DNA from 4 places in the Hydrogenophaga sp. 5NK40-0174 genome. Region 3 is predicted to be linked to each of the others. Evidence: predicted binding sites of a transcription regulator. Region 3 holds the regulator's gene; each other region holds the start of a gene.
The links. Region 3 encodes sigma-54, which starts transcription at its own class of promoters, with help from an activator protein. Its sites were predicted from a motif close to TGGCANGNAANCTGCTTT; they were not measured.
Positions count from the first base shown of each region.

Region 1: ABWV89_RS10390 (pilin) is a predicted target of sigma-54. The motif match lies at 2,944-2,961, and genes of this name have one in related genera.
Region 2: ABWV89_RS13215 (phenol hydroxylase subunit) is a predicted target of sigma-54. The motif match lies at 1,821-1,838, and genes of this name have one in related genera.
Region 4: ABWV89_RS15730 (globin family protein) is a predicted target of sigma-54. The motif match lies at 3,094-3,111, and genes of this name have one in related genera.

Region 1 is NZ_BAABWG010000003.1:181,663-187,429, forward strand. Features, by position in the region: gene ABWV89_RS10375 (M48 family metalloprotease) at 1-833, opposite strand, end outside; gene moaC (cyclic pyranopterin monophosphate synthase MoaC) at 930-1,442, shown strand; gene tfpZ (TfpX/TfpZ family type IV pilin accessory protein) at 1,456-2,238, opposite strand; gene ABWV89_RS10390 (pilin) at 2,336-2,878, opposite strand; gene ABWV89_RS10395 (pilin) at 3,267-3,803, opposite strand; gene ABWV89_RS10400 (3',5'-cyclic-nucleotide phosphodiesterase) at 4,014-4,817, opposite strand; gene ABWV89_RS10405 (CHASE2 domain-containing protein) at 4,899-5,767, opposite strand, start outside.
Region 2 is NZ_BAABWG010000003.1:749,873-755,639, reverse strand. Features, by position in the region: gene ABWV89_RS13220 (sigma 54-interacting transcriptional regulator) at 1-1,487, opposite strand, end outside; gene ABWV89_RS13215 (phenol hydroxylase subunit) at 1,919-2,170, shown strand; gene ABWV89_RS13210 (aromatic/alkene monooxygenase hydroxylase subunit beta) at 2,216-3,217, shown strand; gene ABWV89_RS13205 (MmoB/DmpM family protein) at 3,284-3,553, shown strand; gene ABWV89_RS13200 (aromatic/alkene/methane monooxygenase hydroxylase/oxygenase subunit alpha) at 3,768-5,312, shown strand; gene ABWV89_RS13195 (phenol hydroxylase subunit P4) at 5,309-5,674, shown strand.
Region 3 is NZ_BAABWG010000007.1:20,160-25,926, forward strand. Features, by position in the region: gene ABWV89_RS18080 (THUMP domain-containing class I SAM-dependent RNA methyltransferase) at 1-321, opposite strand, end outside; gene rpoN (RNA polymerase factor sigma-54) at 401-2,041, opposite strand; gene lptB (LPS export ABC transporter ATP-binding protein) at 2,121-2,870, opposite strand; gene lptA (lipopolysaccharide transport periplasmic protein LptA) at 2,912-3,544, opposite strand; gene ABWV89_RS18100 (thiol:disulfide interchange protein DsbA/DsbL) at 3,692-4,318, opposite strand; gene ABWV89_RS18105 (SPOR domain-containing protein) at 4,409-5,041, opposite strand; gene argS (arginine--tRNA ligase) at 5,085-5,767, opposite strand, start outside.
Region 4 is NZ_BAABWG010000004.1:485,639-491,405, reverse strand. Features, by position in the region: gene ABWV89_RS15760 (flagellar hook assembly protein FlgD) at 1-205, opposite strand, end outside; gene flgC (flagellar basal body rod protein FlgC) at 223-627, opposite strand; gene flgB (flagellar basal body rod protein FlgB) at 654-1,055, opposite strand; gene flgA (flagellar basal body P-ring formation chaperone FlgA) at 1,273-2,046, shown strand; gene flgM (flagellar biosynthesis anti-sigma factor FlgM) at 2,186-2,539, shown strand; gene ABWV89_RS15735 (hypothetical protein) at 2,604-2,981, shown strand; gene ABWV89_RS15730 (globin family protein) at 3,220-3,627, shown strand; gene ABWV89_RS15725 (RNA polymerase sigma factor FliA) at 3,738-4,454, opposite strand; gene ABWV89_RS15720 (hypothetical protein) at 4,458-5,255, opposite strand; gene flhF (flagellar biosynthesis GTPase FlhF) at 5,248-5,767, opposite strand, start outside.

The DNA.
Region 1 (5,767 bases), on a different contig from region 3:
GCCAGCGGAATGCGCGAGCGCATGTCGGCCATCCGCTCGGACGTCAACGGGTGGCTGCGCAGATAGGGGAAGGCCCCGTCGTCGTTCAGCCGGGACGCTTGCTGCAGCTTGTCGAACATGCTGACGAAGCCCTCGCCCTCGTAACCTGCTTCCGTCATCACGCCAAAGCCAATGCGATCGGCCTCTCGCTCCATGTCCCGAGAGAAATTCAGCTGTGCCTGCACCGCCAGCGCCTGCGACCCCATGATGGCGGCATTGGCCACGTCCACATTGGTCCCGGCAGCGATGGCGCCCAGCACCATGGCACCCATCAGCAGGGGCGCGGTACGGTCCTGCTGCGTGATCATTCGCGCAATGTGGCGTTGAGACACATGGGTCAGCTCGTGGGCCAGCACGCTGGCCAGTTCCGAGCGACTCTCGGTCACCGCGATCAGGCCCAGGTTGACGCCCATGTAGCCGCCGGGCAGGGCAAAGGCATTGACACGCCGGTCCCGGGCGATCATCAGCTCCCAGGCCATTCGCCCGGAAATTTCGGCCGGCACATCCCCCCTCGCCTGCGCGGCCCGCACCAGCGGCATCCAGGTCTGCAAGAGATACTGGCTCAGGACCGGGTCATCCAGATAGTCCGGGTCCTTGTAGATTTCGCGGGCGATCTCGTCACCCAGGCGGCGTTCGGCCGAGATCGTCAGAGAAGCACCATCGCCCAGCGAGGGCAGGCCAGAGGGACTGGTGGCGCCAGGTGACTGCTGCGCCCACAAAGGCGCGGGAAGGGCAAAAGCGAGCGCCATGGCCGAGGCAATGGTCAGGCGGGTGGCACGAGATGAGAAGTTCATGTGCGTATGATGCCTGCAAACGGCCTCTGGTTCCGCTCCTGCGCTATGCTGTGGCCTCTCTCCAGTGTTACCACCTTCCGCCTGACGCGCCGCACGATGTCCAACGCCAAGACCCCGACGACCACTGCCCCCAGCCCCCTGACCCATTTCGACGCTGAAGGCCAGGCCCATATGGTGGACGTGGGCGACAAGGCGCACACGCGACGGGTGGCGGTGGCCGAAGGCCGCATCAGCATGGAGCCGGCCACACTGGCCCTGATTCAGAGCGGCACAGCCAAGAAGGGCGACGTGCTCGGCATCGCCCGCATCGCCGGTATCCAGGGCGCCAAACGCACGAGCGACCTGATTCCCCTGTGTCACCCCATTGCGCTCACGCGCGTGGCGGTGGAATTTGAGGTGGAAGCAGCCACCCACAGCGTGCGCTGCCAGGCCACGGCCGAATGCACCGGCCAGACCGGCGTGGAAATGGAAGCCCTCAGCGCCGCCACGGTCGCTTTGCTCACCATCTACGACATGTGCAAAGCCGCCGACCGCGGCATGACCATCAGCAATGTCCGCCTGCTGGAGAAATCAGGCGGGAAAAGCGGTCACTTTGTGGCGGGTGGCTGATCAGACGCGCACTTCAAAAGCTGTCGATGGGCAGGTAGCCCACAATTTCCAGCGAATCTGCCCTGAGCACTGCTGTCCAGATGGTCTTTGAGGCCGTCAACGGGAGATAGGTCAATTCTTCGATAGGTTGCTTGCTCTCCTGCAACCACTGGTTCACCAAGCGTGCATCTTCCTCAGATCGGTCGACCAAGACTTGCAAGGGTTTTGCACGTTGCCGTATGACTTCCCTATTGGCCTCGCTGAGGGGTTGCCAGTATTCGGGGCGCAACGAAAGATCCTTGCCAGCCAGCGCCAACTCGAATGACTTCATGCGCTCCTCACCGTTGCGGATGTCTCGCAAACCAATCAAGGGGACGCCAACAAAAGGGAGTTTGCGAAAGGCGGGTTCCGCATTGGGCAAATCTGCAGGGTCGACATCGGCAGCCGCCACCGCCACCAGCCGGTCCACCTCGTGAACCAGGTAGACCGGGCGAGATTCGTACACCGACCACAAACCATATGCCAGCGCGGCCATCTGAACGCTGCCAATAATGAAAAGGTCGCGAATCAGTTCCGAACGTGGCTTGCGCAGGTTGAAGACAACCAACGTCAGCATGGGACCAAGTACGACATCCACTGACACCATTAGCCAAAACAGGTCTTGCCCACCTGCGATGACACGGTAGGGGTATGGAAACCAGAACAGAAATACCAGGGCCGCAGCGAGGGTGGCCAACAGGGCGGAAACGGCTAAATGAATGCCGGCAGCGCGCAAGCGCGATGGCCAGTTCCAGCGCGCAATGGGAGCTTCGCTCATGATGGAGTGATGACTGTCAAGAAAGAAAAGGGCGCTCAAGAGTCACCCGGGGGCAACATCCGGCCCCCTATTCTCTACCAGAACGAAATCTGTCTTGTCAGCGGCATTCGCTGGGTGCGTATTTGGCAGGCAGAGTGCCAAGGCCGCCCACCTGAGGAAGGCCACGGCCACCTGACACTCCGTTTGTCGTCGAGGCGCACCCCCAATCGATGGAACCTGTTTGGTTGCCTGCCAATGCAGCCTGGAGTTGGGAAGGCCCTCCCGCCACATGAATGTACGGCGTGTATACCAGAGTCGATGCCGGTGGAATGGAGCCGATGTTGACCTGGTTGAACTGCACGGTCACTTCACCTGTGACCCCATCGATCTGCACTTGGCTCACATACTTGGACACGGCACCCAAGCCACCCACCTGCGCATTGAAGGTTGCGGAAGAAGCCACCAGATCGGCCTGCGTCGTGGCCTCTGTGGCCACCAGCAGACGGGCACCTTGAGCCACGGCAATGCCTTCTGTCACCCGCGAACGAACCGTATAGTCCTGATACGCTGGCAGCGCCACCGCTGCCAGGATACCGATGATGGCTACCACGATCATCAGCTCGATCAGCGTGAAACCCTGAGAACGGTGTTTGGAAAACATGACGGAACCCACCTCTCTTTGTCGCAGAATCGCCTAAGCCAGCGAAAAAATACCTATGGAAACAAAGAGCAGAAGCCATGCCAGTCGAGCCACCTGCATTAGTGTGAGGTAGGTCACGATCTAACGAAGATCTGTTGACAATTTGTGTCAGGTCCGTGTCGCATGCGACACATCTCGTCAGAACATTGACAGAGAGCGTACGACTGAGAGGTTGCCACAACAATGCCGCTCGGCTCCCACACTGGCACCCACCAGCGCTCCCAGTGGCAACACGGAATCAAGAACGAACAAAGCGACGTGTCTCACGACACGTCGCTTTTGTTACCGATTCGGAAAGGCGGCCGGTCAAGCTGCTCTATGGCAGCCCACCAAGGCACCTCTCAAGAGATCAGCGGCACTCGCTGGGAGCGTACTTGGCAGGCAAGGTTCCAGCGGTCAGGGTCGGCAGAGCACGGCCAGCCGATACAGCGTTGGTCACCGAAGAGCAGCCCCAGTCCATCGTACCCGTATCGATGCCAGCGTAGGAAGTTTGCAACTGCACAGGGCCACCAGCCAGTTGGATGTATGGGGTGTACACCAGGGTGGAGGCGGCAGGGATGGAACCGATGTTGGCTTCGTTGAAGGTCACCGTCACTTCACCGGTGTTGGGGTCAATCTGGGTTTGGGTAACGTACTTGGAGACAGCGCCGGCGCCACCGACCTGAGCGTTAAACGTATTCGCCAGAGCGGTCAGTTCGGCAGCGGTGTTGGCATCCACTTCGACTTGCTTCTTGGCGCCGCTAGCCAGCGCGATACCTTCCGTCACACGCGAGCGGACGGTGTAGTCCTGGTAAGCAGGCAGTGCGACAGCAGCCAGGATACCGATGATGGCCACCACGATCATCAGTTCGATCAGGGTGAAACCTTTTTGAATGGAACGCTTCATGTTGTGAACTCCTTGATTGGAATGAAAGAGGAGAAAAAGACTCTGACGTCTTGGGTAACGCACTTCGCGTGCCAACTCCTCAGTCAGAAATTCTGGCCTGTTTTTTGCGGCTTATTTCACAGATTAGGACTATCGGGTGACATTTTGTGACCCGGATTGTCGAATGTGGCTGACAAATTTGGTCACCGCCGATCTGTGCGACAAAAATTGTCACAGCTCAAACGTGTCGCCGGCGCTCAGCCAGCGGATGTCGTGGCGGACATCGTTGGCCCGGTTCGGGGTCTCGTCGAAGCGCTGGATCTCTTGCATGATCAGCCCGGTTTCGGCCGGCTTGGTGTGGGTGATGTACACCGGGAAACGCCGCCCGGGCCCAATCTGGTCCAGCTCCTCGGCCAGTGAAGCCGGTGCCAGGTGCAGGCTGCGCCGGGCCAGCTCGCGCTCGCGGTCGCTGAAGGCGGTCTCGATCACCAGCATCTGCACCGGTAGCTTGTTCACCCGCTCCCAGAAGGCCGGATTGCGCCAGGTGTCGCCACTGAACACCCAGCAACCTTTGTCGGCATGGACCGCAAAACCCACGGCCGGCACCGTGTGGACGGCGGGCAACACATCGACCATCTTGCCGCCCACATGCAGGCGCTCGTCCACCACAAAAGGAACGAATTTCAGCAAAGGCGTGTCGGCGCTGGGGATGGAGGCGAAGTCTGGCCAGATGACGTTGTTGAAGATGTGGGTGCGCAGCGCTGCAATGGTCTGCGGCAGTGCGTGCACCTGCAGCGGAGGGCGGTTGTCCGCCATGCGCGTGGACGCCACCGAGTCCAGCATCAGGGGCAGACTGGCCACGTGGTCCAGATGGGAGTGGGTCAGCAGCACATGGTCGATGCGCGCCATCTCTTCCAGCGGCAGATCGCCAACACCGGTACCGGCATCGACCAGCACGTTGTCGTCCAGCAGGAAAGAGGTGGTCCGGCAGCCTTGCGCAATGGCACCAGAACACCCCAATACGCGAACCTTCATCGGACTTTGAGTCAAATCTGTTGTTCCGGCGACGCGCCTGGTCAGGTCACATGGTCGAGCACCATGCCTGGCCCTGGCCCGTCATTTGGTTTCAAACACGCTGGTCCCATCCCAATTGTCTTGGGCCGGCACCTCCCTCATCGAGGCTAACCGCTGTGCATACAGACGGTAAAGCCCTTTTTGTCCATTGTGCTGCTGGAGCACACGGATGTGTTGCTCACAAGCGTACCAGTCACCCCGACGCCACGCCATGAGAAATTGCTCCCATACCAGCAATTCTTGCGCCAGCGCTGGTTCAGAGGCCGCTTCGGCGGCCAGGGGCGCGTAAATCGTCACGGCCTGATCCTTGCCTTTGACCTTGACCTTGTCCAGCTCCTGCCAGGTGAAGCCCGGGGCCTGGGCACGAGTGAACTCGCTGGCAATGATGTCCACGTCATAGACCCGCGTCAGCGCCTCCAGGCGCGAAGCCAGGTTCACCGAATCGCCAATCACGGTGTAGCTGCGGCGCACGTCCGATCCCATATCGCCCACACTCATTTCACCGGTATTCAGTCCGATGCCTACACCCAGCGGCTCCTTTTCCGGGTGCTCGGCGTTGAATTGCCGGATGGCTTCGACCATGGCCAGGGCCGACGAGACGGCGCGTCGGGCATGGTCTTCCAGTGTCACGGGCGCGCCCCAGAACGCCATGATGCAGTCACCCATGTATTTGTCGATCGTGCCCTGCCCGTCGCGAATGCAGCGGGTCAGGCGTGAGAAGACATCGTTGAGGAGCGACTGCAAGGCCATGGGTGCCATGCTCTCGGACAAGCGTGTGAAGCCCCGCATGTCGCAAAACAGGACCGTGAGCTCGCGTGACTTGGCCTCCATGCTGTAGCGCTGGGGGTCGCGAACCATCTTGCGCACCAGCTCCGGAGGCACATACGAGCGGAAAATCTCCGCCAGCTCGC
Region 2 (5,767 bases), on a different contig from region 3:
GGCTCGTGACGCGCCAGGCGACCTTGGGCATCGATCTCGTCATGGGCCGTGTCCGGGTGGTTGGGGAACAGGTGCTCCACCTCCACCATGCCACCTTGCGACGCCAGGATCACGCCACGTTCAATCAGATTCTCCAGTTCACGCACGTTGCCAGGCCATGGATGGTGGACGAGCGCCTGAATGGCACGGTCGCCGAAGCCGGCGACGCGCTTGTGGTGCACCGCTGCAAAGCGGGCGAGCAGGTGACGCGCCAGGGGCTCGATGTCGGCCGGTCGGTCGCGAAGCGGCGGAATGCAAATGGGGTACACATTGAGGCGGTAGAGCAGATCCTTGCGGAACGTGCCGCGCTCCACTGCCTTTTCCAGATCCACATTGGTGGCCGCCACCAGCCGCACATTCACCTTGCGGTGGGACTCTGCGCCCAGCCGCTCGATCTCGCCTTCCTGCAGCACACGCAGCAGTTTGGCCTGTGCAGGCAATGGCAGCTCGCCCACCTCGTCCAGAAACAGGGTGCCGCCATCGGCGCGCTCAAAGCGCCCGGAGCGCGTGGCGTGGGCGCCGGTGAACGCGCCTTTTTCCACACCAAAGAGTTCGGCCTCGATCAGCTCGGCCGGCAGAGCCGCGCAGTTCACCGCCACAAACGGTTTCTCGGCCCGATCCGACAACTCATGCAAGGCATGGGCAAAGCGCTCCTTGCCCACGCCGGTCTCGCCAGTGAGCAAAACCGTCACCTGTGTGGCCGCCGCACGCCGCAGCAAATCGTGGGCGCGCGCAAACGACGGCGATTGTCCCACCAGCATGCCACCGGACACGCGCGGTGCCAGCGATGTCTTGAGCGCCTCGACCTGCTGGTTCAAGGCCTCCATCTTTTCCAGCAAGGAGTCGTCTTCAAAATAGTGACGGTGGGCATCACCGTCCGGCCATTGGTCGATGGGCCGTCCAACGATATGGCAATGGCTGTCGCCACAAGCGGCGCAGCGGGTTTCCTTGAAAAGAATGAGCCGCCCCATGAACGCGCTGGTGTACCCACTGGCATAGCCCAGCAGCGTCCAGCAAGCTGGCTCTTCGGCAATGCCGAAGGCGAGCCGGTGCGCGTGCGCTTCCCACGAGTCGTCCCAGCGGAATTCGCCCAGGAACTCGCCGGCGTCCGCGTCGATCTCCATGCGCACGGGCGTCACACGTGCAGCGCCTTCGAGCATGTGCAGCTGTGGGCCCACCATGAACATGTCGTCCAGGCCTTTGCTGCCACGCGTCTTGGCCGCAAACCCGGCGTCATGAAAACCGCAGGCATAGCCCATGCGCGTGAGCAAGCGTCGCGCATGTTCCTTGCCCACGGAGTGGATCAAGTCCTGCCGCAATGCCGCCAGAGCTGCCGTGTGCAGCAGCACCATGCGCCGCTCACCCAGCCAGATGGCGCCGCTGTCGGGCTCAAACCGCAGCAGACGGCGCAAATCGCTGTCGCTGGGGTAGGTCAAGGATGCCCCCAATGTTGTCTCCGTGCTTGTCTCTGTATCGATGGACCGAGGCGGCCGCGAAGCTGCGTTGCGCGTCGCTGACGGGGAAGTGCCGCACCGGATTCTCGACATTCTGAAGACAGGTGACGTGCTTCGCAAGCGGAATTCTCCGCGGCTTGATCATTTCATCAAGCCCGTTCCGCACAGTTCACCAAATGAACATGTGCTCGATTCACCTCAGCGGTGACAACGGCTCACAAAGCGCGCCGATCCTCTGGAAAACCCTGAGACACACCGTCTCGCCTGGCGCTCATTTATCAGGGGAATCCCTGAAATATCGAGATTTTTTGCCCTCACGCCAGGTTCTGGCACGCCACCTGCGATGGGAAAGGGCCTGTTCGCACTATCTGTCCATGTGCTGAAGGCATGCGAACAGGCCCAATTTCACCGACAGGAGACACACCATGACATCCCCTTCAACTGAACCCTTCATGCCGCCCTGCGATGCATCGAAGCGTTTCGTGAAGGTGCTCGAACACATGCCGGACGGCCTGGTGAGCTTCGAGTTCGCCATTGGCTGGCCCGAGCTGTCGGTGGAACTGCTTCTGCCGCCACAAGCGTTTGAAGAGTTCTGCCGCGTCAACCGCGTTCAACGCCTGGACGACGAGCAGCTTCCACAGAATCACCAGCCGCAGCAACAACCGGCACAAGGCTGACCACACCGGGCTCACGCCTGGCATCACCCAGAGGAGACAGAGCGAATGAACATTGATTTGCAATCGCGCGAGATCACCCCCTTGCGCAACACCTATGCGCACGTGGCCGAGCACATCGGTGGCGACAAGGTGGCTTCACGCTACCAGGAAGCCACTTACGGCGCACAACCGTCGGCCAACTTTCAGTACCGGCCAACCTGGGACCCGAAGCACGAGCTGTTCGACCCCGCACGCAGCAAGGTGGTGCTGAAAGACTGGTATGCGCTCAAGGACCCGCGCCAGTTTTACTACGCCACCTGGACCATGACGCGTGCGCGCCAGCAGGACGGTGTCGAGTCCAACTTCGCCTTCGTGGAGAAGAAAGGTCTGGCCAGCATGATGAGCGACGAGCTGCGCGAGCAAGTGCTCAAGGTGCTGGTGCCGCTGCGTCACGCGGCCTGGGGCGCCAACATGAACAACGCGTCCATCTGCGCCTATGGCTATGGCACCGTGTTCACCGCACCGGCGATGTTCCACGCCATGGACAACCTGGGCGTCGCGCAATACCTCACCAAGCTCGGCCTCACGCTGGCGGAACCGTCTGTGCTGGACGACGCCAAGGCCGATTGGCTCGAAGCACCTGAATGGCAAGGTTTGCGCCGCCTGGTGGAAGACAGCCTGGTGGTGCAAGACCCGTTCGAGCTGTTCGTGGCACAAAACTTCGCGCTCGATGGTCAGCTCTACCCGCTGATCTACACCAGCTTCGTGGACGACCACGTGGCGCTGCAAGGCGGCACGGCGGTGGCCATGCTGACGTCCTTCATGCCCGAGTGGGCGGCCGAGACCTCCCGCTGGATCGATGCCGTGATCAAGACGGCTGCCGCAGAGTCAGACGAGAACCGCGCGCTGATTTCCGGCTGGGTTCGCGACTGGGGCGAGCGTGCAGAAGCGGCCCTCACGCCAGTGGCACAGCTCGCACTGGGCGACAAGGCCAAGGACGCCATTGGCGAAGCACGGCAGGCGCTGCAGGAGCGAGCCAAAAAAGCCGGGCTGGACATCGGCGCCTGAACGCCAACGCTCCTCCTGCCCCCACGCCCACACAGCAACAAACACATCGGAAGCACACGCACCACCATGTCCAACGTATTCATTGCCTTTCAGGCCAACGAAGAAGCCCGCCCTGTGGTGGACGCCATCGTGGCCGACAACCCCAACGCCGTGGTCTCCCACCCGACCGGTCTGGTGAAGATCGACGCGCCCAACAGTCTGACCATCAAGCGCGAAACCATTGAAGAGCAAACCGGCCAGCCGTATGACCTGCAGCAGATCCACGTGAACCTGGTGACGCTCTCGGGGCATATCGACGAGGACGACGATCAGCTCACGTTGAGCTGGAAGCACTAGGGAAACACCCCCTGCGGCACTGGATTCGGCTACACCCCCTGCGGCGCTTTGCGCCTTCCCCCTCTCTGGCCTTCGGCCGGAAGGGGACGCTCCCTTGGACCGGCAAAGCCGGATCTTCGGGAGCCTGGAGGTTGGCGTGTTTGGCCCGCAGCCGAAACCACAGGTAACGACAGATTTTTCCGGGTTCTTTGAACCGCACACAGGAGAGAAATTCATGGATACACGAGTCAGCAAGAAGAAGCTTGGCCTCAAGGAACGCTATGCGGCAATGACGCGCGGCCTGGGCTGGGAAACGACGTATCAACCCATGGACAAGGTGTTCCCGTACGACACCTACGAGGGCATCAAGATTCACGACTGGGATCAGTGGCAGGACCCGTTCCGCCTGACCATGGACGCCTACTGGAAGTACCAGGGTGAAAAGGAGAAGAAGCTCTACGCCGTGATCGATGCCTTCGCGCAGAACAATGGCCAGCTGGGCATTTCCGACGCACGCTATGTGAACGCGCTCAAGCTGTTCATCCAGGGCGTGACCCCGCTGGAGTACTACGCGCACCGCGGTTTTGCCCACGTGGGCCGGCAGTTCACCGGTGAAGGTGCCCGCGTGGCCGCGCAGATGCAGTCGATCGACGAGCTGCGCCACTACCAGACCGAAACCCACGCCATCAGCCATTACAACAAGTACTTCAACGGCATGCACCATTCGAACCACTGGTTCGACCGCGTGTGGTACCTGTCTGTGCCCAAGAGCTTTTTTGAAGATGCTGTGACGGCTGGCCCGTTCGAGTTCCTCACCTCGGTGAGCTTCTCGTTCGAGTACGTGCTGACCAACCTGCTGTTCGTGCCGTTCATGAGCGGCGCTGCCCACAACGGCGACATGAGCACGGTGACCTTTGGCTTCTCGGCACAGTCCGACGAATCGCGCCACATGACGCTGGGCATCGAGTGCATCAAGTTCATGCTGGAGCAGGACGAGGCCAACGTGCCGATCGTGCAGAAGTGGATCGATAAATGGTTCTGGCGCGGCTATCGCCTGCTGACCATCGTGGCCATGATGCAGGACTACATGTTGCCCAAGCGCGTGATGAGCTGGAAGGAAGCCTGGGAGATGTATGCCGAGCAAAACGGCGGCGCCTTGTTCAAGGACCTGGCCCGCTACGGCATCCGCGAGCCCGCCGGCTGGAAAGACGCCTGCGAAGGCAAGGATCACATCAGCCACCAGGCGTGGAACACCTTCTACAACTACAACGCCGCTGCCCCCATCCACACCTGGATGCCGAGCGATGACGAGATGGCCTGGCTTTCGGAGAAGTACCCACAAAGCTTCGACAAGCACTACCGCCCGCTGTTCGAGTTCTACCGCGAGCAGCAGCAAGCCGACAACCGCTTCTACAACAAGACGTTGCCGATGCTGTGCACCACCTGCCAGATCCCGATGATCTTCACCGAGCCCGGCGATGCCACCAAGATCGCCTATCGGGAAAGCGACTACCTGGGCAACAAGTACCACTTCTGCTCTGACCACTGCCAGCACATCTTCGACGACGAGCCGGAGAAATACGTGCAGAGCTGGCTGCCGGTGCACCAGATCTACCAGGGCAACTGTTTCAAGCCGGGCACCGACCCAACCGCAGAAGGTTTCGACCCGCTGATGGCCGTGCTCGACTACTACGAGATGAACGTGGGCCGGGACAACTTCGATTTCGAAGGCTCTGAAGACCAGAAGAACTTTGCGATGTGGAAAGGAGATGCCAAATGAGCGTTGTTGCCAACACCCTTGAAGCCCCGTACGACTTCCCGATGAAAGACGTACGGGAGAACTTTCCTGCACCGCTGCTCTACATCGGCTGGGAAGACCACCTGATGTTCTGCGCACCGTTTTGCCTGCCTCTGCCACCGGACACGCCTTTCGGGGCGCTGTCTGCGGCAGTGCTGCCTGGCATTTACGGCTACCACCCGGACTTCGCCAAGATCGATTGGGACAAGGCCGAGTGGTTCAAGTCCGGCAAGCCCTGGAAGCCGGACCCGACCAAGTCGCTCGCCGAAAACGGTCTGCAGCACAAGGACGTGATCCGCTTCCGTACGCCTGGTCTCACGGGCATCAACAACTCGCATCACTGATCACCGGGTTGTCTCTTTCGGTCTGCCTTCGGTCACATGCGTGGCCGTCGGCAGCCCGCTTTTTCCCGAACTTCTTCTCTTGCTTCATGCCTT
Region 3 (5,767 bases):
CTTGAGCGGGCTGTGCTGCGCCGTGATCTCAACCTTGAGTGTTTGATCAGGGTCGAACCAGATCTCCCAGGCGACGCTGGAGGCGGCGTCGTACAGGTCCTCTTCTTGCCGGTAGCGCCCGTTCCACAGGCGAACCAGCACGCGCTGAGCCAGGCGGCTGTGAAGATTGAGCAGCATGGCATTGCGCCACGACGTGCGCACCTGCACGCCAGCACGGACCGCGCGAACCGGCTCGTCTGCTCCGACGAGCCGGCGGACCTCGGCTTCAAGAAATGCTTCGACGCCGGCCGCGCAGGGCAGAAAGATGTCCAACTGATTCATGCGATGGATTTGACTGTTCAAGACAAGTCGCGTTCACCCGCGACCTGGGAGCCATAGGGTCCGGTTCAGAAGGCGGAGCTCAAAGCGCCTTGCGTAGATTGGCCGGAGCGATCCGCAACGATTCCCGGTATTTGGCCACGGTTCGGCGCGCACACTCAATACCCTGCTCGCGCAGCATGGCAGAAAGCTGATTGTCGGACAACGGCTTGCTGGGTTCTTCGGAGGCGATGAATTGCTTGAGCAGCGCTCGCACCGCTGTGCTGGACGCGTTGCCTCCCGTTTCCGTTCCCAGGGAAGAGCCAAAGAAGTACTTGAGCTCATAGGTGCCGAATGGCGTGGCCATGTACTTGGCCGTGGTCACACGGCTGATGGTGGACTCATGCAAGCCCAGCTCGTCAGCGATCTCGCGCAAGACCAGAGGGCGCATGGCCAGCTCGCCGTGCATGAAGAAATTGCGCTGCCGCTCGACAATGGCGGTTGAGACACGCAAGATGGTGTCAAAGCGCTGCTGGATGTTCTTGAGGAACCACCGTGCTTCCTGCAACCGCTGTTGCATGGCGGCATAGCCCCCACTGTCGGCATTGGCGTCTTTTGTGCCGCCGCGGCTCTGTCTCATGGCGCCCGCATAGGCATCCTGAACCCGCACCTTGGGCATCACATCAGGGTTGAGCTGCACCTTGAAGCCACGCCCCGACCGACTGACGATCACGTCCGGCACGACCACCATCTGATCGACGTTGACGAAACGCCGTCCGGGCTTGGGCTCCAGGCCGGCAATCAGTGCCAGGGCAGACTTCACCAGTTCTGCTGGCAGGGAACACTGGGCGCTCAGCCGTTTGACGTCCCGCTTGGCGACCAGCTCCAGCGGCTGGTCGCAAAGCTGCAAGGCTGCCTGGGCCTCGGGCGTATTGCGCAATTCCATGATCTGCAGCCGCAGACACTCGCTCAGATCGCGAGCACCCACGCCTGCCGGCTCGAGATGCTGCAACCAGGCCAGGGCCGTGCGCAGCTGCTCTTCAGCCTCCTCCAGCTGCTCCACACCTGGAGGGGGCTCGCCCGCACCGTGTTTGAGGCGCCACCAATCGAGCGCCAGCGACATGAGGTCATCTTCAAGATAGCCGTCGTCGTTGAGCGACTCAATCAGGAAATACAGCGCGGCCTGATCGTCGTCACTCAGACGCATGCAGCGGGCTTGCTGGTGCAGGAAGTCATACAGGGTCTCGTGGGCGCTGGCCAGATCCATGGCGGAGACCTCATCCCCCCCATCGCCGCTTCCGGCGTTGCGCGCTGGCGCATCCCCCCCCCACTCGCCGTCATCGGGCGCCACGTCGACGCTGCCATCCCCTTCCCAGCTCTCCTCCACGGGCGCGTCACCATCGGCACGCAATTCCGCAGCTTCCTCGCGCGCCTCTTGTGCAGTGTCAGAAGTGGATGTGCCATCCTTTGTTGCAGAAGGACCGGCATCGGTCTCAGTGCTCTGGGCGGCGTCGATTTCGACGGCCTGCTCTCCTGAGCTCACCTGCGCATCCGACTGATCGAGCCCGAACTCCTCTCGTTCGGCCGCGTCGTCGGCGCGCTCGAGAAAGGGGTTCTCGTCGAGCATTTGCTCGACTTCCTGCGCCATCTCCAGCGTAGACAACTGCAACAGCCGGATCGACTGCTGCAGTTGAGGGGTCAGCGCCAGATGCTGGGAGACGCGTAGCGAAAGGCCTTGCTTCATGAGCCCCACACCAGCCGCACGCGCAGACCATCGCCAGCGTACAACCGTTGTCGTTGAGCTTGCACACCCGCACCCATGCCTACATCCTGAAGTGCTCGCCCAGGTACACCCGGCGAACATCTGCGTTGTCCACAATTTCCTGCGTTGTCCCGCTGGCAAGGACCTGACCATCCGAGATGATGTAGGCGTGATCACAAATGCCAAGCGTCTCTCGCACGTTGTGGTCCGTGATCAGGACACCGATGCCACGCGACTTGAGGAAGCTGATGATTTGCTGGATCTCGATCACGGCGATGGGATCGATACCGGCAAAAGGCTCGTCGAGCAAGATGAACCGTGGACTGGTGGCCAGGGCTCGCGCGATCTCGACGCGGCGGCGCTCCCCGCCGGAGAGCGCTGGGGCCGGGGAAGCGCGCAAGTGGTCCACCCTCAAATCCTTGAGCAACTGGTCCAGCCGGGCATTGATTTCCAGCTCGGACAAGGGTTGTCCGGCCACATCCACCTGCAACTCCAGAACCGCGCGGACATTTTGCTCGACGGTGAGTTTGCGAAAGATGGATGCTTCCTGCGGCAGGTAGCCCAACCCGAGGCGAGCCCGTCGGTGGATAGGCAAGCGTTCGATGCGCTTTCCATCCAGGGTGATTTCGCCGCCGTCAGCGCGCAGCAATCCGACGATCATGTAAAAAGAGGTGGTCTTGCCTGCACCGTTTGGTCCGAGCAATCCCACGACCTCACCCTTGTCAACCGAGAGTGAGACATCCTTGACGACCTTTCGGCTGCCATAGGATTTTTTCAGGCCCCGAACGTCCAGACGACTCTCGACAGCCATGGCCGGCGGCGATGCCGGCTCGAGCAATGCGTCGCTTTCGCTCACGGAGTCTTCTCGTTGAGCTTCTCGGAAGACTTGAGCTGCGCCGGCGGAGCCGATGGCTCGCTGGTCTTGTCCTGAGGAATGGGGGTGAGCATGGCCCGAACACGGCCGCTCGGGTTGCTCTCCGTCTGGGCACCCTTGCCACCCTTGACAGTGAACACCTCTGTCTCACTGTTGTAGACAATTTCATTGCCCGCACTCTCGTCATTGAGCTGAGCACCGCGGAAGCGGCGCAGCACAGCCTGCCCGGTGAAAGTCACCGTCTGCTTCTGGCTGTCGTAGACGATCTTGTTGCCTTCCCCTTCAATGTACTCATCCAAGCCTTCGCGCTTCTGGCGGAAGAAGCCCGGATTGCTTCCCTTGCCCACCAGCACGCCTCGCTGGTTGCCCTGATCGTCCTGACGAACCCGCAGGGAGTCTCCGCGCATGGTGATCGTGCCTTTGGTGATCAGGACCTTGCCGCTGAAGATGCTGGTCTGGCGGGCGTCGTCATAGCGCAGCGCGTCAGCTTCAATGTTCATGGGCTTGTCCTTGTCGGCTTTTTCAGCCAGCGCAACACCATTGGCGAGCAGGGCAACACCAACCAGAAGGGTCGAGCGGATCAGAGATGTGGGAAATGTTACAGGCGTCATGGCAGTACAGGGCACGAAACTTGCATTCATTGTAGCGATTTATCGCTGGTATGCGGGGGGTGACTTGGCAATCACACCATAAAAAAGTGACAAGGGCCGCCCGAAGGCAGCCCATTGCTCGTCAGCCAATGGTTTGAAGATCAGATCTCAGCCCTTGCGGACTTCATCAATCAGCTGGGACGCCACTTGCAAGGTGCGAGGTCCTTGACCGGGAATGTAGAAGCGGCCCGCCACCGTCACAGCAGGCGTGCCTTCGACCTGATAGGCGTCCTGAACCTGCACGGCTCGCTTGGCCTTGCCTGCCACGCCGAAAGAGTTGTAGACCGCCACGAACTTGGCGCGATCCACACCCTGGCTCGCGACCCAGTCAGCAATGCTGTTGGCATCGCCCAGTCGCTTTTTCTCGGTGTGCCATGCCTGGAAGAACTTGTAGTGCAACTTCTCCACCAGGTCCATCGCTTCCAGCGAGTAGTACAACTGCTGCAACGGCACAAAGCGCGCGTTGAAAGCCACATGCACACGGCGGACCACGATGTCATCTTTCTGCTCGGCCTTCCACTTTTCCATGGGCGGCTCGAAGTTGAAGCAGTGGGGGCATCCGTAAGAGAAGAATTCGAGCACCTCGATTTTTCCCGTGGGCACGTCTGTCAGCACCGGGTCCTTCAGCACCCGGTAGTGCTTGCCTGGCGTGAACACCTGTGCCTGCGCATTCGCCAGACCTGACCCCAGAACGGCTGCACTCACCAGTGACTGGGAAAACAAACGACGCTGCATGCTCGGCTCCTCTCGATCCTGATCAAAAATTCGTTGGTCTCTTGTGGCCTGGCAAAGTTCCTCTCAACTTGCCCGCGGCCCATCACGCCTTCAGCGGCGCAGTCGCACGAGAACGGCGTCCACGCCATTGACCACCAGCTGCTCGCGGGTGGCATCTGCCATGGACTTCTCCTCGAACGGCCCGATGCGGACGCGGTAGACGGTCCGGCCATCCTGGCTGCGCTCGGATACGCCAGCGACCATGCCCATCATGCCCAGACGGGCACGCTGGTTTTCAGCGTCGCCCGCCGAGCTGAAAGCGCCGGCCTGGACAAAGTAGGTGTACGGATCGCTCTGGTTGACCAGCCCGTCTGCCGAAGGGCTGGTAGAGGCCGTTCGCGAGCGGACGAAGTCACCCAGAGGGTCACCTTCTGTCGCATTGCCACTCTCGGGCTGTGCGGTGACGCCAGGCTGTGCAGGCGGCTCGGGTGGCGGGGCCACTGTGGTTTCCTGGCCGCCCAGGACCGAGTTGGGGTTCCAGCCCTTGTTGCGCTCAGCCTCTTGCGCATCCTGTTCGGCGGTCCGGGACAGGGACCGTTCGACGAACGGAATGGGCACGCGCGTGACGTACACCGCGACCACAAGTGCGATGGCCAGCCCCACCACGACGCCGATCACGAAACCCAGCAGGGTTCCGCCGCGTTGGTGGCGGGCAGAGGCAGAAGAAGATGAAAGTGGTGTCATGTTGGTGCTCAGGTTGGACAGCCGCTATCGACAGCGGGTTGCCTTACATTTTCTCGGGCGCACTCACGCCCAGCACAGCCAGACCATTGTGCAACACCTGCGCGGTGGCCGCGACCAGTGCCAGTCGGGCCAGCTTGATCGCTTCGTCCTCCACCAGGATGCGTTCGGCGTCGTAGTAGGAGTGATAGGCTGCGGCGAGGTCACGCAAGTAGAACGTCACGTCGTGTGGCGCAAAGTCACGTGCAGCACCGGCGAGCATGTCGGGGTACTTGGCCAGCTGCAGCATCAGGGCTTGCGCAGCCGGGGTGTCCAGCGGCGACAGGTCCACGGTCGTGAGGGTGGCGGCATCACCGCCCCAACCCGCCAGCACCGAGCAGATGCGGGCGTGTGCGTACTGAACGTAGTAGACCGGGTTGTCGTTGTTCTTCTGAACAGCCAGATCGACATCGAAGGTGTATTCAGTATCGGGCTTGCGCGAGAGCAGGAAGAAGCGCACGGCATCCTTGCTGGTCCACTCGATCAGGTCTCGCAGGGTGACATAGCTGCCCGCACGTTTGCTGATCTTGACTTCTTCGCCACCGCGCATCACGCGCACCATGGTGTGAAGCACGTAGTCCGGGTAGCCTTGAGCGATACCCACACCGGCTGCTTGCAAACCAGCGCGCACGCGTGCAATGGTGCCGTGGTGGTCGGTGCCCTGGATGTTGATGGCCTTCTCGTAGCCAC
Region 4 (5,767 bases), on a different contig from region 3:
TGACCGTGTTGATCTGTGCCATCTGGGTGGTCATCTGTGCGTTATCCATCGGGTTGAGCGGATCCTGGTTGTTGATCTGCGCAACCAGTAGCTTGAGAAACCGGTCCTGCATCTCCTCCGCGTTCTGCGGCTTGTTGGAGGTGGTGGCGGTGGTGCTGCCGATGGTGGTGCCGAGATTGGATATGTCGATTTGCTGGGCAAACATGGTGGTTCACTCCTGGGTCACTGTCCCATTTGCAGGGTCTTGAGGAGCAGCGTCTTGGCGGTGTTCATGACCTCGACGTTGTTCTGATACGAGCGCGATGCGGAAATCATGTTGACCATCTCTTCCACCGGGTTCACGTTGGAGTGGGTCACATAGCCTTCGCCGTCGGCAGCTGGGTGATGCGGGGCATACTCCCGGCGGCCGGGTGCATCGCTTTCCTTGATGTCCTGAACCTTCACCCCCGCAGAGCCCTCGTTGCCCATGGGCACGGTCTGGAACATGATGTGGCGGGACTTGTAGGTCTCGCCATCGGGTCCGGCCACGGCGTCGGCATTGGCCAGGTTGCTGGCTACAACGTTGAGGCGCTGGGCCTGCGAGCTGACGGCGCTGCCCGAGACATTGAAGATGGTGAACATTGACATGTTTCAGTCCTTCCCGTGTGTGCCGATCACTGACCCGTGATGGCACTGAGCATGGTCTTGACGTGACCATTGATGAACCGCAAGGTCGACTCGTAGCGGATGCTGTTGTCGACGAAGTTGGCGCGTTGCTGATCCAGGTCGACCGAGTTGCCATCCTGGCTGGGCTGGGTTTGTACCGTGTATGCCAGCTCGGGGTTTTGCACGCTCGGTGCGTTCAGGCGCATGTGGCTGGCGTGTGTCACAGCAGCTGTCTTGACGTCTGCTCCGCCCGAAACGGACTTGAGCGCATCGGCAAAGTCGAAGTCGCGAGCGACGTAGCCTGGGGTGTCCGCGTTGGCGATGTTCGATGCCAGTACTTGCTGCCGGTGCGAGCGCAGCATGAGTGCGTCGCCATGAAAGTCCAGGCGGGCAGTCATTTGTTCGAGCATGCAGACCTCCGGTGCGGATGGTGTTTGTGGTCGCCTGAAACCGGTGTTTCATGCGGGCTTGGCGTCAGTATGGAAAAACTTGAGGGTTGGCAATGGACCGAACAAAACCCCTGAATCGCCGTATTTCCCCGCTTCGCCCTGCACGAGCCGCTACTAAAGTGAGATCTGCCAGACATCGTCTGGTGACTTGAACAGCAAGCACCAGGAGCCGACTGCCATGCACCACTTTCACACCCTCATATCAAAGCTCAGCCAGTTGCCCCGCGGGGCATGGGCGATGGCGTTCCTCTCTCTGGCTGTCTGCGTCTGCGTGCCTCCCGCCCAGGCACAACAGGCCCGGCAGGCGGACGGCGTTCAGCAATTGCAGCAACTTGCCTACGACTGGCTTCAGCCCGCACTGGCCTCTTCGTTGGGCAACACCAGCACTGGCCCGCTGCGGCCGGAAGTGGTCATGGGCACGCTTGACCCCCGCCTCAAACTGGCAGCCTGCTACCGGGTAGAGCCCTACCTGCCCACTGGCACCCGGCTGTGGGGGCGAAGCCGCATCGGTCTTCGCTGCCTGGAGGGGCAGGTCAGGTGGAACGTTTTCTTGCCCATCACCATCAAGGCCTGGGGACCCGCCTGGGTGCTCAAGCGAAACGTCACCGCTGGTGAGGTTCTGACTGAAGAAGACGCTGCGCTGGCCGAAATTGATTGGGCGGAACAGCATGCCAGCGTGCTGGCCAACCCTGAAAACTGGGTGGGCACGCAGGCGTCCTATTCATTGCTCGCCGGGCAGGCACTGCGCCAGAACATGGTCAGACAGGTCCCGGTATTCAAGCCGGGCGCTCAGGTTCGGGTGCTCAGCAAGGGCAATGGATTCCTGGTCACGGTGATCGGCCGCGCCATGACCCATGGGATCGAAGGCGAGTCAGTGCGCATCCGGCTCAAGGGTGGCCGGATCGTGACGGGTACGGTGCGCAACGGGCAGGTTGAGGACGTGCTTTTGTAGATTTCGTGCATTTTTGGGCCATCTGGGCTCTCGAGTGTGAAAAAAATCTCAAGAAATCGGATGGCTAGGGCTAAAGTTCTCTCAGGGCAGGCCGATGCTCACTGCATGACGCCCAATTCTCTTGGGCCTGGAGAGTGATATGAAGATTGATTCAAACCCCGATTCCTACATTGGATCGGTTGCAGGTGGCCCGCAGAAGGCTGACCAGGCAAACCAATCCAATGAAGCCGCCAATGCCGCTCAGGCAGGGCAGGCTGCGCAAGCCAAAGGCGCGGCGCCAGCTGCCACTGCTGCACAGCCCGGCGTGTCCGTCTCCCTGTCGGACTCGACCACGCAAGCGCTTTCGAGCGGCGGCAGCGAAGTGTTCAACAGCGAAAAAGTCGAAGCCATGAAGCAAGCCATCGCCAGCGGTACCTTCGAAGTCAACGCAGAAGCGATCGCCGACAAGATGCTGTCCAACGCAGCAGAGATGCTGGGTGGCGCCAAGTCCTGAGCATTGATTTGATCGAGCGGCCTTCCTTCTCACGCACAACCGTCCTTTACAAGGGGTAGCGATCATGACAGCAGAATCCCAAATTGCCAGCGCAAAGTCCCATCCTTGGATCCTGACCTTGCGCGCCGAGCTCGACAAGCTCGAACTCGCACTGCTGGAGAATGACGCACACGGTGTGCGAGACAGCAGCGAACGCATCAATGCCGTGCTGCAGGCGCCGCCGCCGGCATCGGACTTCAAAGCGGCCGGAGAGGCCTTGATCGACGAATTCGAGAAAGCAGCACAACGCTTTGCACGCCTTCGCCAGGCTGTGCTCCGGTCTGCCGCGCAGACGGACCGTGCTGTCAACTCACTGATGCCGCACCGCCAAAGTGCCACCTACGGCCCTGGCATGGGGCAAGGCCGGCCAGGCGGCCCCGGTCAGGCCTACCTGAGCGCCTGACGCCCCAGCCCCAGCCCCAGCAGGATCACTCTCCCTCCAAACGCCGGCCATGCCGGCTTTTGGCGTTTCTGGGGCGGCATCTCCTGCTGGCCACGGTCTCAGGCCAATGGCCAGGCACATGTCTTGCATTTCCTTGTACATGCTCCGTTTCAGGCACCACAGGCGTGCATGGCGCGGCGAGGGCACCAGCGAGCCCATTGACTTGACTCTGCAACTGACTGCATGACCGGGAGAAACCATGACACCATCCACCATCGCCACCGTTCAATCCACCTGGCCTGCCGTCGCCGCCATCGCCCCTCAAGCCGCCGCCCTCTTCTACCAGAACCTGTTTGAAGCCGACCCCAAGCTCAAACCCCTCTTCAAGGGTGACATGGCTGAGCAGGGCAACAAGCTCATGCAGATGCTGGGGTTGGCCGTGAAAGGTCTGAGCGATGTGGAATCGCTCTTGCCTGCTTTGCACCAGCTGGGCGAAAAGCACGTTGACTACGGAGTCAAACCAGAGCATTACGATACTGTTGGCGCCGCTTTGCTCAAGACGCTTGAGCAAGGCCTGGGTGACGCCTTCACTCCCGAGGTGAAGACCGCCTGGGCCGAGGTGTATGGCGCAGTGGCCACGGAGATGAAAGCTGCGGCTTACGCCTGAACCATCCCGTTCAGCCGCTGACGTTTGCTTCCCAAAAAAGAAGCTGCAGATGCCTTCCTGGCATGTGCAGCTTTTTCAACCTTGGGGCAAAGAAACTGGTTCAATCGATATCAATGGGCTCGCAGCTTGGTGCGCAGTCTTGCGATGGACTGGCTGTGGAGCTGGCAGACGCGGCTTTCGGTCACACCGAGCACAGCCGCAATCTCTTTCAGGTTCATGTCATGCTCGTAGTACATGCTCATGATGTACTGCTCGCGCTCGGGCAGTGTTTTGATCGCGTCAACCAGCGCCATGCGCATGCGCTGATCTGTGAGCACCGCTGAGGGATCTGCCTCCGACTCGCCCATGTGACGGTCCAGAAAATTCTCGTCATCGCCGCTGGAGCCACCCAGGTCTTCGATGTAGACAAGCTGCGTTCCCCTGACCTTGGCCAGGAGATGCTGGTAGTCGTCAAGCGCCATGCCCAGCTCATCAGCAATTTCCGATTCCTTGGGTGCACGGTGCAAACGCTGCTGCAGTCGGTTCACGGCCTGCTCGATTTCCTTCTGACTCTTGCGCGACCCACGGGACATCCAGTCACCATCGCGCAGCTCATCAATCATGGCGCCGCGTATGCGCTGACTGGCAAAGGTCTCGAACTGAACCCCCTGCGTGGGCTGAAACCGTGCAATGGCCTCGGTCAGCCCGATCATGCCGACCTGGATCAGATCATCCAGCTCGACACTCGGTGGCAACTTGGCAATCATGTGATGGGCCAATCGCCTGACCAGCGGACTGTACTTGCGCAGCTGGTCTTCTCTGTTGAGTGTGCCTTTGGCGGTGTACATTGTTCAACTCCAGTACGTGGCGCCTGCCACGGCAAACTTTCCCAGCACGGGCTCTTCTGGCTCGTGCTCCCCCCAGTTCACGGCGGCTGAGCTGGCTTGATCCAGCGCCAGATGCCCCCAGGATTGCTCCGGCCAGGCCACCACTTGGTGGCCCAGATATCGTTGCGCACATTCCCCGACGTTGCTCATCACTCGCGTGAGCAATTCGCTTTCTGTGTATCCAGATCTTTTATCGGCACCTGGCAGCAAAGCTGGAGACAGTCCTGCGTGGTACAGGACTTTCACCGCGCCGTAAGCGTCCAGGCAGGACTGTGGATCAGCCACCACGGGCACCACTGCCGTGGCTTTCATGCCGCCCATCAAACTGGCAATATGCTGCGCAGGCGCGTAGAGAAGCGTGATGACCGAACTGCCAAAAGGTGCCAGAAGACGCGAAACCGCGAGGCGCGCGCCCCCTGCCCTGGCCGTCGCCTGCAATGTCTTGATGCCTTGCTGCGCGGGCAGTACCAGCCAGTCTTCCCGGGAGCCGCCGCGCTCGACGTTGACCACCGAGGAATCATGCAGTGCATGCAGCAGTCCCCAGCGCTTTCCTGGCGAAGCCTGATGCAGCGGTGCCTCACAGGCATGCGCATCCAGCACCACTGCCTGTCGGCCGGCTGCATTGATCTGTGCCGCCAGCTCGCAAAGAATCTCATAGCCCTGCTCGGCGAAAGCAGGACAGGCCACACACAACACCAGCGGCCCCTCATGGAGCTTTGAGCGTTGCAGGCCCAGCGCCTGATGGACGCCGGGATCAAACATTCAGCGCCCCCATGTTCATCTGGGTCTCGCCAGAGAATGCGCCAAAGTACAGACCCATCTCGGCAGAAGTGGGGTCGAAGGCCGACTTGCCGTTGGTGGCCATGGACGCGCGCACGAGGGCAGGCGCATCCGGGTTCTGCCAGTCCTCAGGCACACGCTGACCATTGGCCACGCCCCGAAGCGTGACTTGATGACGGATCAGGGAATCCAGTGCTGGCCCCAGCTTGACGGCCTCATCCACCTTGGAGAGGATCACGCCGTGCAGCTTCTTGGCCTTGAAGCCGCGCAACACATCATCGATCGTGTCGCCATGGGAGCCCGCATTGAGCACCAGCGTCTTCTTGACCTGTGGCATCTCAAGCATGTCGAGCATGTCCTGCAGGCGTTGGTCGCGCTGGCCCAGGCCGGCGGTGTCGATGATGACCATGCGCTTGTTGCTGAGCAGGCCCAACAAGTCCTTGAGCGCCGCCCGATCGTGCGCGAGATGGGCGACGACGCCGATCATGCGTCCA